2 linked regions of the Kineosporia succinea genome follow. The protein of the gene in region 1 interacts with the protein of each later gene in a pairwise test. Links are inferred from orthologs where the notes say so. Each region holds a gene or a part of one and is shown in the gene's direction. Other genes may lie near its edges. The genes, in order: dnaE and J2S57_RS02390.

Region 1 (8,676 bases):
CCTGGTGACGGGGAAGCGTGCCACCCGCGAGCGGTGCCGGTTCATGCGTTGTCACACGCATGCCCGGCGCCGCTCGCGTTTGCTCGCGCCGTGGCTCGGGCGTCCCGTTCGGTCGTGTGCACGGGCACACGAGCAACCGGGCGGGCATCGTGATCGAGCCGGAGCCGACTGGAGGTTGCCGACGTGCCACGGGCGCAGCGCAAGACCGTCAGTGAGTTCGAGGGGATCCGCCAGGAGCTCGTCGCCGAGCTGAGCACCCTGCAGGCCGAGCAGGCCGTGGTGCTGGCCGGGCTGGAAGAGGTGATCCGCGACAGCCAGACCGGCTCGGGCGACGACCCGGCCGACTCCAGCGGCAAGACCTTCGGGCGTGAGCACGAGCAGGCGCTGCTGGAACGGGTGAACGAGGCGGTGCGGGCCACGCGTGAGGCGATCGACCGGATCGACGCGGGCACCTACGGGGTCTGTGAGGGGTGCGGGCAGCCGATCGCGCTGCCGCGGCTGGAGGCGTTCCCGCGGGCGGCCTCCTGCGTGGCGTGCAAGCAGAGGCAGGAACGGCGGTGAATCCGGTGGGGTGCCCCGCGCCGGGAGCACCGGTGCCGACCGCGGGTGTGGGCATGGCACCCTATGAGCACGATGACTGAGCCGACCCCGCCCACCACCACGCCGGATCCCGCCGAAGCGGTCGATCCGGCCGGGCCGGTGCCTTCCGTGGCCCCGACCCGCCGCCGCGCCTACGCCGCCGCCGTCCCGCTGATCGCCCTGGTCGTGCTCGGGCTGGACCAGCTGACCAAGTACCTGGCGGTGGAAGAGCTCACCGGCCGCGGCCGGGTCGACGTGGTCGGCGACCTGTTCGGCTTCTACCTGATCCGCAACCCCGGGGCCGCGTTCTCGATGGCGACCGGGGCCACCTGGATCTTCTCGGTGGTCGCGATCGCGGTGGCGGTCTTCATCATCCGGATCTCGCGCACGCTGGGGCACTGGGGCTGGGCGGTCGCGCTCGGCCTGCTGCTGGGCGGCGCGGTGGGCAACCTGACCGACCGGGTGTTCCGCTCGCCGGGGGTGTTCCGCGGGCACGTCGTCGACTTCCTCGAGCTGCCGAACTGGCCGATCTTCAACCTGGCCGACTGCTCGATCACCTGCGCGGCGGTGCTGATCGCGGTCCTGTCCGTGATGGGCATCGGCACCGACGGCCAGAAGGTCAGCGACGGCAAGAACGACAAGAACGACGGCACGAACGACCCCGAGGACAAGAAGCCCGATGCCTGAGGTGCGTTCGATGCCGGTGCCCGACGGTCTGGCGGGCGAACGGCTCGACGCCGGCCTGTCGCGGCTGTTCGGCCTGTCCCGCAGCACCGTCGCCGATCTCGCCACCGACGGGGCCGTGCTGCTCGACGGCTCGCCCGCGGGCAAGTCCGAGCGTCTGCGGGCGGGTGCCTGGCTGGAGATCACGATGCCGGGGGCCGAGCCCGCCGAGCTGCCGCCGCCGGAGCCGGTGCCGGGCCTGCGCATCGTTCACGACGACGACTCCCTGGTCGTCATCGACAAGCCGGCCGGGGTCGCGGCGCATCCGAGTCCGGGGTGGGCGGGCCTGACGGTGACTCAGGGGCTGGCGGCCGCGGGCTACTCGATCGCGACGTCCGGTTCGGCCGAGCGTCAGGGTGTCGTGCACCGGCTCGACGCGGGCACCAGTGGCCTGATGGTCGTGGCCAAGAGCGAGTACGCGTACTCGATGCTGAAGCAGGCCTTCCGTGAGCGCACGGTGGAGAAGACCTACCACGCGATCGTGCAGGGCCATCCCGATCCGCTGCGCGGCACGATCGACGCGCCGATCGGCCGGCACCCCTCGCACGAGTACAAGTTCGCGGTGATCTCCGGCGGCAAGGACAGCGTCACCCACTACGAGACGCTCGAGGCGTTCCGCGCGGCCTCGCTGGTGGAGGTGCATCTGGAGACCGGGCGCACGCACCAGATCCGCGTGCACTTCTCCACGCTGCGCCATCCCTGCGTGGGCGACCCGATGTACGGCTCCGACCCCACGCTCTCGGCCCGGCTGGGGCTGAGCCGGCAGTGGCTGCACGCCGTGCGGCTGGGCTTCGACCACCCGGGCACGGGGGAGTGGGTGGAGTTCTCCAGCGAGTACCCCGACGATCTGGCCGTCGCCCTGGAGCGCCTGAGCGACGCGAGCTGACCACGATCCCAGGGCGACGATGGTGGACGACGTGCGCACGTCGTCCACCATTGTCGCCTTTGGCTCTCGGCTGTTGGGGGGAGGCCCGGGTGACACGCCGGGCCGACCGGGCAGCCTCGGGGCCTCGCTGATTCTGTCGGTGGCGGGACCTAGACTGGCTGGCGATCCACCCGCACCAGACCTCATCGGCTCCCCGGCCCGCGCCGGGCCGCCGGTGCCTCTTCCCCCGGTCGCTGTGCTGGTGCCCGTCCTGGTCCCCGACCTGCCGGCGTGCCCGTGATCCAAGGCATGTCGCTGACCGCTTGGAGGCGTCCGTGCCCGGCCCGTCCGACTCGTTCGTGCATCTGCACAACCACACCGAGTACTCGATGCTCGACGGTGCGGCGAAGATCGACGACCTCTTCTCCGAGGCCGCCCGCATGGGCATGCCCGCGGTCGCCACCACCGACCACGGGTTCGTCTTCGGTGCGTACGAGTTCTGGAAGAAGGCCAAGAAGCACGGCGTGAAGCCGATCGTCGGGGTCGAGGCCTACGTGACCCCGGGCACCCACCGTTCCGACCGCACCCGCGTGCGCTGGGGCGACGGCGGTGGTGACGACGTCTCGGGTACGGGCGCCTACACCCACATGACGCTGTGGTCCGAGAACAACACCGGCATGCACAACCTGTTCCGGCTCGCCTCGCTGGCGTCCATGGAGGGCATGTTCTACAAGCCCCGGATGGACCGCGAGATCCTCGAGAAGTACCACGAGGGCCTGATCGCGACCACCGGCTGCCCCTCCGGCGCGGTGCAGACCCGGCTGCGGCTGGGGCAGTACAAGGAGGCCGTGGAGGTCGCCGCCGAGTACCGCGACCTGTTCGGCGCGGGCAACTTCTACTGCGAGATCATGGACCACGGGCTCGGCATCGAGCGCCGCATCCAGCAGGACCTGGTGAAGCTGGCCCGCGAGCTGAAGCTCCCGCTGGTCGCCACCAACGACCTGCACTACACCAAACCCGAAGACGCGAAGGCCCACTCGGTGCTGCTGTGCGTGCAGTCGGGCTCCACGCTGGCCGACCCCAAGCGGTTCAAGTTCGACGCCGACGAGTTCTACCTCAAGTCCCCGGCCGAGATGCGTGACCTGTGGCGCGAACTGCCCGAGGCGTGCGACAACACCCTCGAGATCGCCGAGCGCTGCGAGATCTCGTTCACCGAGTCGGTCGGCTCGCTGATGCCGCGCTACCCGGTGCCCGAGGGTGAGGACGAGCAGTCGTGGTTCATCAAGGAGGTCCAGACGGGCCTGATGCACCGCTACCCCAAGGGCATCCCCGACGACGTGCAGAAGCAGGCCAACTACGAGTGCGAGGTCGTCACCAGCAAGGGCTACGCCGGGTACTTCCTCGTGGTGGCCGACTTCATCAACTGGTCCAAGAACAACGGCATCCGGGTGGGCCCGGGCCGTGGTTCGGGTGCCGGCTCGATGGCCGCCTACGCCATGAAGATCACCGACCTCGACCCGCTGCAGCACGGCCTGATCTTCGAGCGGTTCCTCAACCCCGAGCGTATGTCGATGCCCGACTTCGACGTCGACTTCGACGAGCGCCGGCGCGGTGAGGTGATCCGCTACGTCACCGACAAGTACGGCGAAGACCGCGTGGCCCAGATCGTCACCTACGGCACGATCAAGGCCAAGCAGGCCCTGAAAGACGCCGGCCGGGTGCTGGGTTACCCGTTCTCGCTGGGCGAGCGCATGACCAAGGCGATGCCCCCGGCCGTGATGGGCAAGGACATCCCGCTCTACGGGATCTTCGACCCCAAGCACCCGCGCTACAAGGAGGCCGAGGAGTTCCGGCAGCTCCACGCGACCGACGCCGACGTGTCCAAGGTCGTGGAGACGGCCCGGGGCCTGGAGGGGCTGAAGCGTCAGTGGGGTGTGCACGCGGCCGGCGTCATCATGTCCAGCGAGCCGCTGATCGACCACGTGCCGATCATGCGCCGCGAGCAGGACGGCGCGATCATCACCCAGTTCGACTACCCGACCTGCGAGAACCTGGGTCTGGTCAAGATGGACTTCCTGGGTCTGCGCAACCTGACGATTCTCGACGACGCGCTCCAGAACATCGTGCTCAACGGCAAGGAGCCGGTGGAGCTGGAGTCGCTGGAGCTCACCGACCCGAAGACCTACGAGCTGCTGCAGCGCGGTGACACGCTGGGCGTGTTCCAGTTCGACGGCGGGCCGATGCGCTCGCTGCTGCGCCTCATGCGCCCCGACAACTTCGAGGACATCTCGGCCGTGGGCGCGCTCTACCGCCCGGGCCCGATGGGCGCCAACTCGCACACCAACTACGCGCTGCGCAAGAACAAGCAGCAGGAGATCAGCTACCCGCACGACTCGCTGGCCGAGGCCCTCGAACCCATCCTCGGCACCACCTACGGCCTGATCGTGTACCAGGAGCAGGTCATGGCCATCGCCCAGCAGCTGGGCGGCTACTCGCTCGGCAAGGCCGACCTGCTGCGGCGAGCCATGGGTAAGAAGAAGCGCGAGGTGCTCGACGCCGAGTACGTCGGCTTCGAGCAGGGCATGCTCGACAACGGGTTCAGCCCCGAGGCGATCAAGACCCTGTGGGACGTCCTGGTCCCGTTCTCCGACTACGCCTTCAACAAGGCGCACTCGGCGGCGTACGGCGTCGTCAGCTACTGGACCGCGTACCTCAAGGCGAACTACCAGCCCGAGTACATGGCCGCCGTGCTCACCAGCGTCCGCGACGACAAAGACAAGTCGGCGCTGTACCTGAACGAGTGCCGGCACCTGGGCATCAAGGTGCTGCCGCCCGACGTGAACGAGTCCAGCGCCAACTTCACCGCCGTCGACGTCGACATCCGGTTCGGCCTCACCGCCATCCGCAACGTCGGCGCGAACGTGGTCGAGGCGATCGTGGCCGCGCGTGAGGAGAAGGGCCGCTTCACCTCGTTCGAGGACTTCCTGCGCAAGGTGCCGCTGGTGGTCTGCAACAAGCGCACCATCGAGTCACTGATCAAGGGCGGCGCTTTCGACACCCTGGGCCACACCCGCAAGGGCCTGGTCGCGGTGCACGAGCAGGCGGTCGAGGCCGTGGTGTCCGACAAGCGCCAGGAGGCCAACGGGCAGGACTCACTGTTCGGCGCGCTGATGGGCATGGACGACGAAGACGCCCCCCAGCTCTCGATGGTGCCGCCGGTGCCCGAGGGCGAGTGGGAGAAGTCGGTGCTGCTCGCCTCGGAGCGGGAGATGCTCGGGCTGTACGTCTCCGACCATCCGCTGTTCGGCGTCGAGCACATCCTGGCCAAGTCCTCCGACTGCACCGTCTCGCAGCTCACCGGTGACGACGGCCGTCCCGACGGCGCCACCGTGGTGATCGCGGGCATGATCAGCTCGCTGCAGCGCAAGCTCACCAAGAACGGCAACCCGTGGGCCATCGCGACGGTCGAAGACCTGGGTGGTGCCATCGAGGTGCTGTTCTTCCCGCAGACCTACCAGACGGTGCTGCACGTGCTCGCCGAAGACCTGGTGGTCGTGGTGAAGGGGCGGGTGAACCGGCGTGACGACGTGCCCACGATCTACGCGCAGGAACTCACCATCCCCGACCTGACGGTCAGCAGCAACGGCCCGGTCGTGCTGTCGATGCCGGTCAGCCGCTGCACCCCTCCCACGGTCGGCAAGCTGAAAGACGTGCTGGTCAACCACCCGGGTTCGAGCGAGGTGCACCTGCGCCTGGTGCAGCCGGGGCGCCAGACCACGATGCGTCTCGACGACCGGCTGCGGGTCACTCCGTCACCGGCCCTGTTCGGTGACCTCAAGGCGCTGCTCGGCCCGAGCTGCCTGGCCTCCGCCTGATCTCCTCCAGTCCGTGGGTCGTCGGCAAAAGTCGTCGGCCCACAGGCCGGGGCCCTAGATTTGAGTCACGATGAGCATGATTGACGAACGTTCCGGGCAGCCGTGGCAGCCGGAGCCGTCCGAAGGCCGGCGTCCCCGCCCGAAGAAGCTCCTGGCGGGAGAGACCGCTGCCCTGGTCGGGCCGCTGATGCTGGGGGTCGTGATGGCCGTCGCGTGGCGCCTGCTCATCCCGGTCACCGAGGGCTTCGGCGACGAGCAGGAGGTCGCGGCCGCGGTCGACGGCACCCTCGCCGGGCTGGGGCTGCTGACCGGCCTGGCCGTCGGTGGCCTCACCCTGCTGCGGCCGGGGGCCACCCCGGTGCGGCGGGTGCTGGTCGTGCTGATCACCTCGACCATCGGCGCGGCCGTCTCCTGGGGCCTCGGCAACCAGGTGGGCACGCCGGCACTGCGGGCGATCGGCTCGGCGTTCGTGTGGCCCGCCACCACGGCGGTCGTGATCATGGTCGGCGCGATCCTGCCGTGGACGAGCCGCCGTCTGGAAGCCCCCGCCCGTCACTGACCCGCGGGCGGGCGGCACCTCGAGGACATCGACGACCTGGCCGTCACGATCGGGGAACTACTCCGGACCCCGCCCGATCGGTGCGGTCCGCGCTCGTGTGAGCCGCACCAGGTCGGCGGGGGCCAGCTCCAGGTCGAGGCCGCGCCGCCCACCACTGACATACACCGTCGCGTGCTCGAGCGCCGAGGCGTCGACCACGGTCGGCAGGGCCCTACGCTGACCGAGCGGGCTGATCCCGCCCACCACGTAACCGCTGCTGCGCTCGGCGGCGGCCGGATCGGCCATCACCGCCTTCTTGCCACCCGCGGCGGCGGCCAGTGCCTTCAGGTCGAGCAGACCCCCGACCGGCACGACCGCCACCCACATCGACCCGTCGACCTCGGCGACCAGCGTCTTGAAGACGCGCGCCTCGTCCACCCCCAGCGCGGAGGCGGCCTCGGTGCCGAAGGCGACCCGGTCGGAGGACGAGGACGCCCGGCTGCGGTCCTCGGCCTCGTAGGTGTGCACGGTGAACGTCACGCGCTCGCGGGTGAGCAGCGTGGTCGCGGGGGTGCCGGCCGTCGCGTCCTTCTTCTTCGCCACGACGCGGAGCATAGACGCGGGGCGCAGCGCCGGGGCCGCGGCCCCGGGGTCTTGCCGAGACAGGTCCTAGTTGGGAGTGAACGGTTCCTTCGTCAGCTCCACCGCGGGCAGCGAGTTGAACGCGTCGAGCAGGCCGATCTCCCGCTTCAGCAGGGCCAGTTCGGCGGTGAGCCGCTCGTGCGTGCTCGGTGCCTCGAGCAGGCTCTGCCGTTCGGGCAGCTCGAGCACCGCGGCCGCCGCGACCAGGTACGACAGCACCCGCGGATCGGTCGGCACCCCGGACTGCTCCACCCGCAGCCGGTCGCGGTAGGCCGCGAAGCGCAGCCCGACCAGCTCGGCCACCGCGTCCAGGTCGCCGGGGCCGTCGTCTTCCTCGAGGAGGTCGACGAGACCCGTGTGGTACGGCGCCCCCGCCTCCTCGTCGAGACCCTCCAGCCGGAACCGCAGGTTCCCGACGGTGACCAGGTCGAAACGGCCGTCGTCGTAGGGCGTCACCTCGCGGATCTGGGCGGTGCACCCGACCCCGTAGAGACCGTCGAGGGTCTCCGGGTCACCGCCGGGCCGGGTCGCGATCACCCCGAAGTGCCGGGGGGCGCCCTCGGGCAGATCCATCAGGGCCTGCACCAGGATCCGGTAGCGCTGCTCGAAGATGTGCAGCGGCAGCACGAGACCCGGCACCAGGACGGTGCTGAGCGGAAAGAGCGGAAGCCGGGTCGCCACGGGACCAAACTAGTCAAACTTGCAGGCTCTGCGTCCCCTCCCGCGCCAGGACGAACAGACTGTCGGCATCGCGACATAGAATCACCGCCGTGATCCGCCGACTTGACCTGCGTGGCCAGCACCTGACGTCCCGTGATCTGCGCGCCGTGGTTCCCCGCGCCGACCTCGACGTCGAGCATGCTCTCGACACCGTGCGCCCGATCTGCGAGCGCGTGCGCACCGAGGGAGTGCCGGCCCTGGTCGAGTTCACCGAGAAGTTCGACGGCGTGACGCTGGATTCCGTCCGGGTCCCGGCCGCGGCGCTGCAGAAGGCGCTCGACACCCTCGACCCGGCCGTGCGCGCGGGGCTCGAGGAGAGCATCCGCCGCGCCCGCCTGGTGCACACCGAGCAGCGCCGGTCCGACACGACCACGCAGGTCGTGGCCGGCGGAACGGTCACCGAGCGCTGGGTCCCCGTCGACCGGGTGGGCCTGTACGTGCCGGGTGGCCGCGCGGTCTACCCGAGCAGCGTGGTGATGAATGTCGTTCCGGCGCAGGAGGCGGGTGTGCGCGGCATCGCCGTCACCAGCCCGGCGCAGAAAGACAACCCGGCCGGTTTCGAGGGTCTGCCGCACCCGGCGATCCTCGCCGCCTGCGCCCTGCTCGGGGTCGACGAGGTGTACGCGATCGGTGGCGCCCAGGCGGTGGCCATGTTCGCGTACGGCGCCAAAGACGCTGACAACACATGGATCTGCGAGCCGGTCGACCTGGTCACCGGCCCGGGCAACATCTGG
Region 2 (7,414 bases), 4.2 Mb from region 1 along the record:
CCGCGAAAGGGTCGGGTCCGGGGAAGGGATCCGCCTCGCCCCGCCCGCGACCGAAGAGGCCGCGACCGCCCGTGGGCGGCCCGGACGGATCCGCGCCGCGCCGACCGGACGGGAAAGGCCCGGTGTCGCGGGGGTTCTCGTGGTCGTCGGCGGGTGCCTCGCGGTACGGGTTCACCGGGATGCTGCCCGACTGGGTGGCGCGCTGAGGCAGGCCCGGGTGCGACGTGCCGCGCGCAGGCGCGGGCCGCGCGGAACCCCGGGGAGCATCCGCACCGCCGGAACCGCCGGAGCGGTCGAGGAACTGGTCGAACGACGACGTCGACGGGCCGTTGGAACGGATGCCGTGACCACGGTCGCGCCCGAAGGCACGCCCGGAGGCACCACCGCGGGCCAGACGGTTACCGCCCAGACCTCCACTTCCCGGACGCCGACCGCCGAGACCACCGGAGTCGTTCTGCTCCTCGCCCGGCCCCTCCGCCGGCCAGGCGTCGTTCTCACCGGTTCCGTCAGCGGCCTCTTCGGGCCACGCGTCCCTGGACGCCGGACCGCGTGCGGCCCGGCGTCCCCGGCGGGACGAGGAATCGGACGGACCAGAACCTCCGGCCACGCTCATACCTCGAGAAGCTCGGTCTCCTTGTGCCGGAGCAGCTCGTCGATGGAGTCCACGTGGGACTTGGTCGACTGCTCCAGCTCCTTCTCGGCGCGGGCACCCTCGTCCTCGCCGATCTCACCGTCTTTCACCGCGCGGTCGAGCGTTTCCTTGGCCTTGCGGCGCACACTGCGGATCGACACGCGGCCGTCTTCCGCCTTGGTGCGGGCGAGCTTGATGTACTCCTTGCGGCGCTCCTCCGTGAGCACCGGCAGCACCACGCGGATGATCTTGCCGTCGTTGCTCGGGTTGACGCCGAGGTTGGACGAGCGCAGCGCCTTCTCGATGTCGGTCAGGGCGCTCGCGTCGTACGGCTGGATCAGGATCTGCCGGGCCTCGGGCACCGTGAAGGAAGCCAGCTGCTGCAGCGGGGTCGGGGCGCCGTAGTACTCGACCGTGATCTTGTTGAACATGGCCGGGTTCGCGCGCCCCGTGCGGATGTTGCTGAAGTCTTCCTTGGCGACCTCGACCGCCTTGTCCATCTTCTCCTCGGCCTCGAGGAGGGTCTCGTCGATCACTGTCGCTCCTTCATCGCTACCTGTCGGCCGGGCGACCCGGACCGGATGTGCCGTGAAATCTTGCTAGGAACCGCCCCGAATCCGGCCGGATCAGCCGGAGGTGACGAGCGTCCCGATTCTCTCACCCCGCACGGCGGCCGCGATGTTCCCTTCGCCCTCCATGCCGAAGACGATCATGGGGAGCTTGTTGTCCATGCACAGGCTGAAAGCGGTGGCGTCGACCACCTTGAGCTGGCGGGTCAGCGCGTCGGTGTACGAGACCTCGTCGAGCTTGCTCGCCGTCGGGTCTTTGCGGGGGTCGGCGGTGTACACGCCGTCCACCCCGTTCTTGCTCATCAGCACCGCGTGCGCCTTGATCTCGAGGGCGCGCTGGGCCGCGGCCGTGTCGGTCGAGAAGTACGGCGCGCCCAGACCGGCCCCGAAGATCACCACTCGGTTCTTCTCCAGGTGACGGATGGCCTTGCGCGGGATGTACGGCTCCGCGACCTGGCCCATCGTGATCGCCGTCTGCACCCGGGTGTCGATGCCCGCCTTCTCCAGGAAGTCCTGCAGCGCCAGGCAGTTCAGCACCGTGCCGAGCATGCCCATGTAGTCGGCGCGGCCGCGGTCCATGCCGCGCTGCGAGAGCTCGGCGCCACGCAGGAAGTTGCCACCACCGATGACGATGGCGATCTGGATGCCCTCCTTCGCGACCCCGGCGATCTGCTCGGCCAGGTGCGCCACCACGTCCGGATCGACGCCCAGCTGGCCGTTGCCGAACACCTCACCGGAGAGCTTCAGCAGCACCCGGCGCTGGGGCTTGACGGAATGCGAAGAGTCGGACATCCAGCGGTACCTCCTGGTTCGTGGCGCCCGGCGGACGGGCGTCCGGGGGCAGTCTGCCGTATCGCACGGCCGACAGAGAAAAAGCCGGTGAGAGGCTGGTCTGCCTCTCACCGGCTTGTCACCGGACGCTGTCCCGCAGTTGCGGGGAGCGACCGGGTGGTACTACCGGCTGTATCGATCAGCAGCCGGTATCGATCAGACGCCCACCCGGAAGCGGTAGAAGCCGACGGCGGTGATGCCGGCGCCGTCGAGCACCTTCTGCACGGTGGTGCCCTGGTCCTTGGCGAACTTCTGCTCGACGAGCACGTTCTCCTTGAAGAACCCGGTCACGCGGCCTTCGACGATCTTCGGCAGCGCGCCCTCGGGCTTGCCCTCCTCGCGGGCCGTGGCCTCGGCGATGCGGCGCTCGTTCTCCACCACGTCGGCCGGGACCTCGTCGCGCGAGAGGTACAGCGGGGGCAGCGCGGCGATGTGGAGGGCGATGTCGCGCACGACGTCGCTCTCACCGCTGGCGCCGAAGAGCACGCCCACCTGCGGCGGCAGGTCGGGGCTGGTGCGGTGCAGGTAGGAGGCCACGAACGGGGCCTCGAGACGGGCCACGGCGCGCAGCTCGATCTTCTCGCCGATCGACGCGTTGGCGTCGTCGAGGAGCGCCTGCACGGTGCGGCCGTCGGCCACCTCGCTCTTCAGCAGGCTGTCGACGTCGGCGGCCTTGACGGCCACGGCCTGGTCGAGCACCTGCTGGAGGACGACCTGGAACTTGTCGCCCTTGGAGACGAAGTCGGTCTCGCAGTCGAGCTCGACGAGCGTGCCCACGCCGGCCTCGGTGTACGCCGCGACGGCGCCCTGGGACGCGGTGCGCGACTCGCGCTTGGCCACACCCTTCTGGCCCTTGACGCGGAGGTACTCCATCGCCTTGTCGTAGTCGCCGTCGCTCTCGACGAGAGCGTTCTTGCAGTCCAGCATTCCGGCGCCGGTCTGCTCGCGCAGCTTCTTGACGTCGGCGGCGGTGTAGTTCGCCATTGCTCTGACTCCTGTTTTGGTGAGGAGGTCGTCAGTTCGGTCGGATCAGGCGTCGGGCGCGCCGCCGGTGGGCGGCGCGCCCGGTACCTGGCTCACGAGCTCGTCAGAGCCCGGGTGGAGCTCAGTTCGAGGCGGTCTCGGCGGCCTCGGCAGCCGGAGCCTCGGCCGCGGGGGCCTCGGTGCTCTCGGCGGCGGGCGCCTCGGTGGCCTCGGCAGCCGGGGCCTCGGCCGCGGGGGCCTCGGTCGACTCGGCGGCGGGGGTGCCCTCGGCCTGACCGGCCAGCAGCTCGCGCTCCCACTCGGGCAGCGGCTCGGCGGCGGCGGCCGGGGTGCCCTCGGTCGCGGCGGCGGCGGTGTTCTGGCCACCACCGTGGCGGCTCATGAGACCGTCGGCGACGGCGTCGGCCACGACCCGGGTGAGCAGGGTGACGGAGCGGATCGCGTCGTCGTTGCCCGGGATCTTGTAGTCGACCTCGTCGGGGTCACAGTTGGTGTCGAGGATCGCGACGATCGGGATGCCGAGCTTACGGGCCTCGTCGACGGCCAGGTGCTCCTTCTTGGTGTCCACGATCCAGACCGCGCTCGGGACGCGGGCCATGTCGCGGATACCGCCGAGGGTGCGCTCCAGCTTGTCCTTCTCGCGGCGCAGGACGAGGAGTTCCTTCTTCGTCATGCCGCTCTTGGCCACGTCCTCGAAGTCGATGACCTCGAGCTCCTTGAGGCGCTGGAGCCGCTTGTGGACCGTCTGGAAGTTGGTGAGCATGCCGCCCAGCCAGCGCTGGTTCACGTAGGGCATGCCGACGCGCGTCGCCTGCTCGGCGATGGGCTCCTGGGCCTGCTTCTTCGTGCCGACGAAGAGGATGCTGCCGCCGTGGGCGACGGTCTCCTTGACGAACTCGTAGGCGCTGTCGATGAACGACAGCGACTGCTGCAGGTCGATGATGTAGATGCCGTTGCGCTCGGTGAGGATGAAGCGCTTCATCTTCGGGTTCCAGCGACGGGTCTGGTGCCCGAAGTGCACACCGCTGCCGAGCAGCTGGCGCATCGTGACGACTGCCATGGATCAATCTCCTAGGCGCGCACCACCGGTGGGTGGGCGCAGTTCTCTCGGTTGGTTCACGGCTCCGGGTGGTGCCGTGCCTGGTGCCCGCGACGTTCCGGACCTTCCGCCGGCTGATCAGGCAGCCGTCAGGGACAGGACCGAGCGGAACGCCGGCCCACCTTGCGGCGGGCCTGAATGCGGACACGCGAAGTCGACCGACTCGCGCCGGTCGCGTGGGCAGTCTACCCGCACTCCGGGGTGCGGGATGACGACGGTCTGGGAACCCCGCGGAGCGCGGAGGCATTCCCGTTGATTCGCGGGGCTTTTGCCAGGTTCGGGTGGGCACCGGGTGCTCCTGCTCAAGGGTGGACGTCGTGGTCGCCGTGGTCGTCCGGGTCGCGCCGGTACCGGGTGACGATTCGGTAGTCCTTGGTGGGGCCGTCGACCTTCATGTCGACCAGGAGTTCGGGCTGGTTGGTGGGCCCGGGTTCGGTGCTGGGTTCGGTGCTGGGTTCGGTGCTGGGTTCGGTGCTGGGGCCGGTGCTGGGGCCGGTGCTGGGGCCGGTGCTGGGGCCGGTGCTGGGGCCGGTGCTGGGGCCGGTGCTGGGGCCGGTGCTGGGTTCGGTGCTGGGTTCGGTGCTGGGTTCGGTGCGGGGGCTGGGGCCGGTGCGGGGGCTGGGGTCGGTGCTGGGGTCGGTCGGGCGGGCCGCGCGGGGCTCGACGTCGTGGAGGCGGTAGGTGCCGCGGTACTGGTCGGCGACGCAGTCGTGGATGTCCTGGGCGGTGTAGACGACCGGGCGGGACGAGGTGGTGGCGTGAACGGGCGGGGTGGGCTCGGGCAGGGTTGGCTCGGGCGAGCTGACGGGGGCTGCCGGTTCCGGGGCGGTCTCGGGCTCGAAAGTGAGCAGGTGCATGGTGGTGCCGTTGGCGAGCAGCACCCGGATCAGGTCGTCTTCGAGGACGTACTCGTACTCACGGAACGCCGGGCCGACGTGTCCCGAGGGCAGGTGGAGCTCGACGTCCTCGCGGTAGTGGAGGCGGCCGGGGGCCATGGGGGTGAAGCGCGCCGTGCCGGTGGCCGTGCCCAGGTCCGGATGGATCACCCGGGTCAGCGTCCAGGTTCCGGTCAGCGTCTGGAAGACCCGCTCGGCGACGTTCACGGGTTCATTTTCCATCCCCGCGCTTGGTGGGTGCGGCGACCGGGGCACTGCGACGTGGTCGGGGCCGGGCCGGCGGGCGGGCCGCTGATCTAGGGTTCCGGCATGGTGAACGGTGCGTGGCGACGGGTCGCGAAGGCGGCGGGGCTGCTCGACGGGGCCGGGGTGCCCGCGCCCACGATCTTCGCCCGGATGAGCGAACTGGCCACCCGCACCGGGGCGATCAACCTGGGGCAGGGGTTTCCGGACACCGACGGGCCCTCGGCCGTGCTCGAGGCCGCCGTGGCGGCGATTCGCGGTGGGGCCAACCAGTACCCGCCCGGGCGGGGCATCGCTCCCCTGCGCCGGGCGGTCGCCGAGCACCAGCGCCACTGGTACGGCCTCGACCCGGACCCGGACACCGAAGTACTCGTCACCGCCGGCGCCACCGAGGCGCTGACCGCCAGCATCATCGCGCTGACCGAGCCCGGCGACGAGGTGGTGGTGCTGGAGCCGATCTACGACTCGTACTCCGCCGCGATCGAGATGGCCGGGGCGGTGCGCCGCACGGTGAAGCTGGAGTGGCCCGAATACCGGCTCACCGCCGAGGCTCTCGCCCGCGCCGTGACCGACCGCACCCGGCTCATCCTGCTCAACACCCCGCACAACCCGACCGGTCGGGTGCTCGACCGGAGCGAGCTCGACCTGGTGGCCGGGGCCGCCCGCGACCACGACCTGATCGTGCTCGCCGACGAGGTCTACGAGCACCTGGCCTTCGCCCCGCACCAGCACGTGCCGATCGCGACGCTGCCCGGGATGGCCGACCGAACGGTGACGATCTCCTCGGCGGGCAAGACGTTCTCGGTGACCGGCTGGAAGATCGGCTGGCTGCACGCGCGGCCCGAGCTGGTCGACGCGATCACCGCCGTCAAGCAGTTCCTCACCTACGTGAACGGCAGCCCGTTCCAGCCCGCCGTCGCCGCCGGACTGGCTCTGCCCGACGAGCAGTTCCGGGCCTTCGGTGAGGATCTGCGCGGCCGCAGCACCATGCTCACCGACGGGCTGGCCGCCGCCGGGTTCGACGTACGCCCCAGCGACGGAACCTATTTCGTGATCGCCGACGCCACTCCCCTGGGCTACCGGGACGGCGCGGCCCTGTGCGACGACCTGCCCCGCCTCGCCGGAGTGGTGGGTGTGCCGGTGCAGGCGTTCGCCGAGGATCCGTCGCAGCCCTCGCCCCTGGTGCGCTTCGCCTGCTGCAAGCGCCCGGACGTGATCGCGGAGGCGGCCGAACGCCTGGCGGGCATGCGGCGCTGACCCGGCCGCCGGGTGCGGCCCCGATTCACGCCGCCGCACGGAACTTCCCCGGATGCGCGACGGACTTCGACGACCCGCCGCCCTGGTTCACGCTCAGCGCCGCGCCGGGTGCGGTCACCGGATCCAGGGGCAGGAGGATCGCCGGCCCCCGGCTCAGGCCGAGCAGTTCGAGCGGGTCGACGTAGGTGCCCTCCCGGCGCACACCCCAGTGCAGGCAGACTCCCGGCAGACAGTGGCTGCCAGGGCCCGCGCCGAGCAGATCGCCCAGCACCGCTCCGGCCGCGACCGGCTCACCGCGCCGCACCCGGGTGCGCACCGGCTCGAAACTGCTCACCAGCCCGCCGCCGTGGTCGATGCTGACCACCGGCGTGCCCGCCACCACCCCGGCGAAGCTCACCGTGCCACCGGCCGGAGCGATCACCGGCTGGTTCACCGCGGCCCCGAGATCGACGCCGCGATGACCGGGCGACCAGGGGTGCGGGCCGACCGCGAAACCCCGAACCAGGGCGGGCCGGGGTTGCAGCGGCCACTCCCAGCTCGACACCGGGGCCGGAGGCGGAGCCTCGACGGGGGCAGCGGCGGCCGGCGAAAAGGTCAGCAGCGCACCGAGAATCAGGATCAGGGTCGTCGTCACCGCACCAGGTTGCCGTCAGCCGCGGCGGCCCGGCCCTCCGAGCCGGCGGGCTGTGGAAAACCAGCCACTCGTGCCGTCCTGTGGACAGCTCGTGGCGACCGCCGCGTCCACCGTCACCGGAGGGCAAAACGCCGGGCGGCGCATCGGGTGACCGATGCGCCGCCCCGGGCTGACCGTTGAGGGCTAGCTGACCTCGGAGAGCTTGCCGCGCAGCTGGAGCACGGCCTTGGTGTGCATCTGGCAGATGCGTGACTCGGTCACCCCGAGCAC

What was found.
Region 2: the proteins of dnaE (region 1) and J2S57_RS02390 interact in binary tests that used the Escherichia coli proteins (3 or more experiments, as listed by UniProt). The link is inferred for Kineosporia succinea from one-to-one orthologs.

Annotation. Positions count from the first base shown.
Region 1 is NZ_JAUSQZ010000001.1:4,676,753-4,685,428, forward strand. Bases 2,150-6,242 are described here. They hold dnaE (DNA polymerase III subunit alpha), read left to right. Parts: upstream 2,150-2,502; coding sequence 2,503-6,042; downstream 6,043-6,242. Other genes in these bases: J2S57_RS20330 (RluA family pseudouridine synthase), read left to right, coding at 2,150-2,188; J2S57_RS20340 (hypothetical protein), read left to right, coding at 6,119-6,242. Also shown: J2S57_RS20320 (TraR/DksA family transcriptional regulator), read left to right, coding at 184-561; lspA (signal peptidase II), read left to right, coding at 634-1,266; more of J2S57_RS20330, read left to right, coding at 1,259-2,149; more of J2S57_RS20340, read left to right, coding at 6,243-6,601; ybaK (Cys-tRNA(Pro) deacylase), read right to left, coding at 6,659-7,183; J2S57_RS20350 (LON peptidase substrate-binding domain-containing protein), read right to left, coding at 7,250-7,903; hisD (histidinol dehydrogenase), read left to right, coding at 7,993-8,676. UniProt on the Escherichia coli protein: DNA polymerase III is a complex, multichain enzyme responsible for most of the replicative synthesis in bacteria. This DNA polymerase also exhibits 3' to 5' exonuclease activity. The alpha chain is the DNA polymerase catalytic subunit.
Region 2 is NZ_JAUSQZ010000001.1:522,361-529,774, forward strand. The notes cover bases 4,584-7,414. They hold J2S57_RS02390 (pyridoxal phosphate-dependent aminotransferase), read left to right. Parts: upstream 4,584-5,319; coding sequence 5,320-6,510; downstream 6,511-7,414. Other genes in these bases: J2S57_RS02385 (DUF6314 family protein), read right to left, coding at 4,584-5,217; J2S57_RS02395 (M23 family metallopeptidase), read right to left, coding at 6,536-7,144; whiG (RNA polymerase sigma factor WhiG), read right to left, coding at 7,328-7,414. In the rest of the region: J2S57_RS02360 (phosphatidate cytidylyltransferase), read right to left, coding at 1-613; frr (ribosome recycling factor), read right to left, coding at 610-1,167; pyrH (UMP kinase), read right to left, coding at 1,258-1,992; tsf (translation elongation factor Ts), read right to left, coding at 2,188-3,015; rpsB (30S ribosomal protein S2), read right to left, coding at 3,137-4,075; more of J2S57_RS02385, read right to left, coding at 4,417-4,583. UniProt on the Escherichia coli protein: Shows aminotransferase activity with methionine and histidine as substrates, and to a lesser extent also with phenylalanine.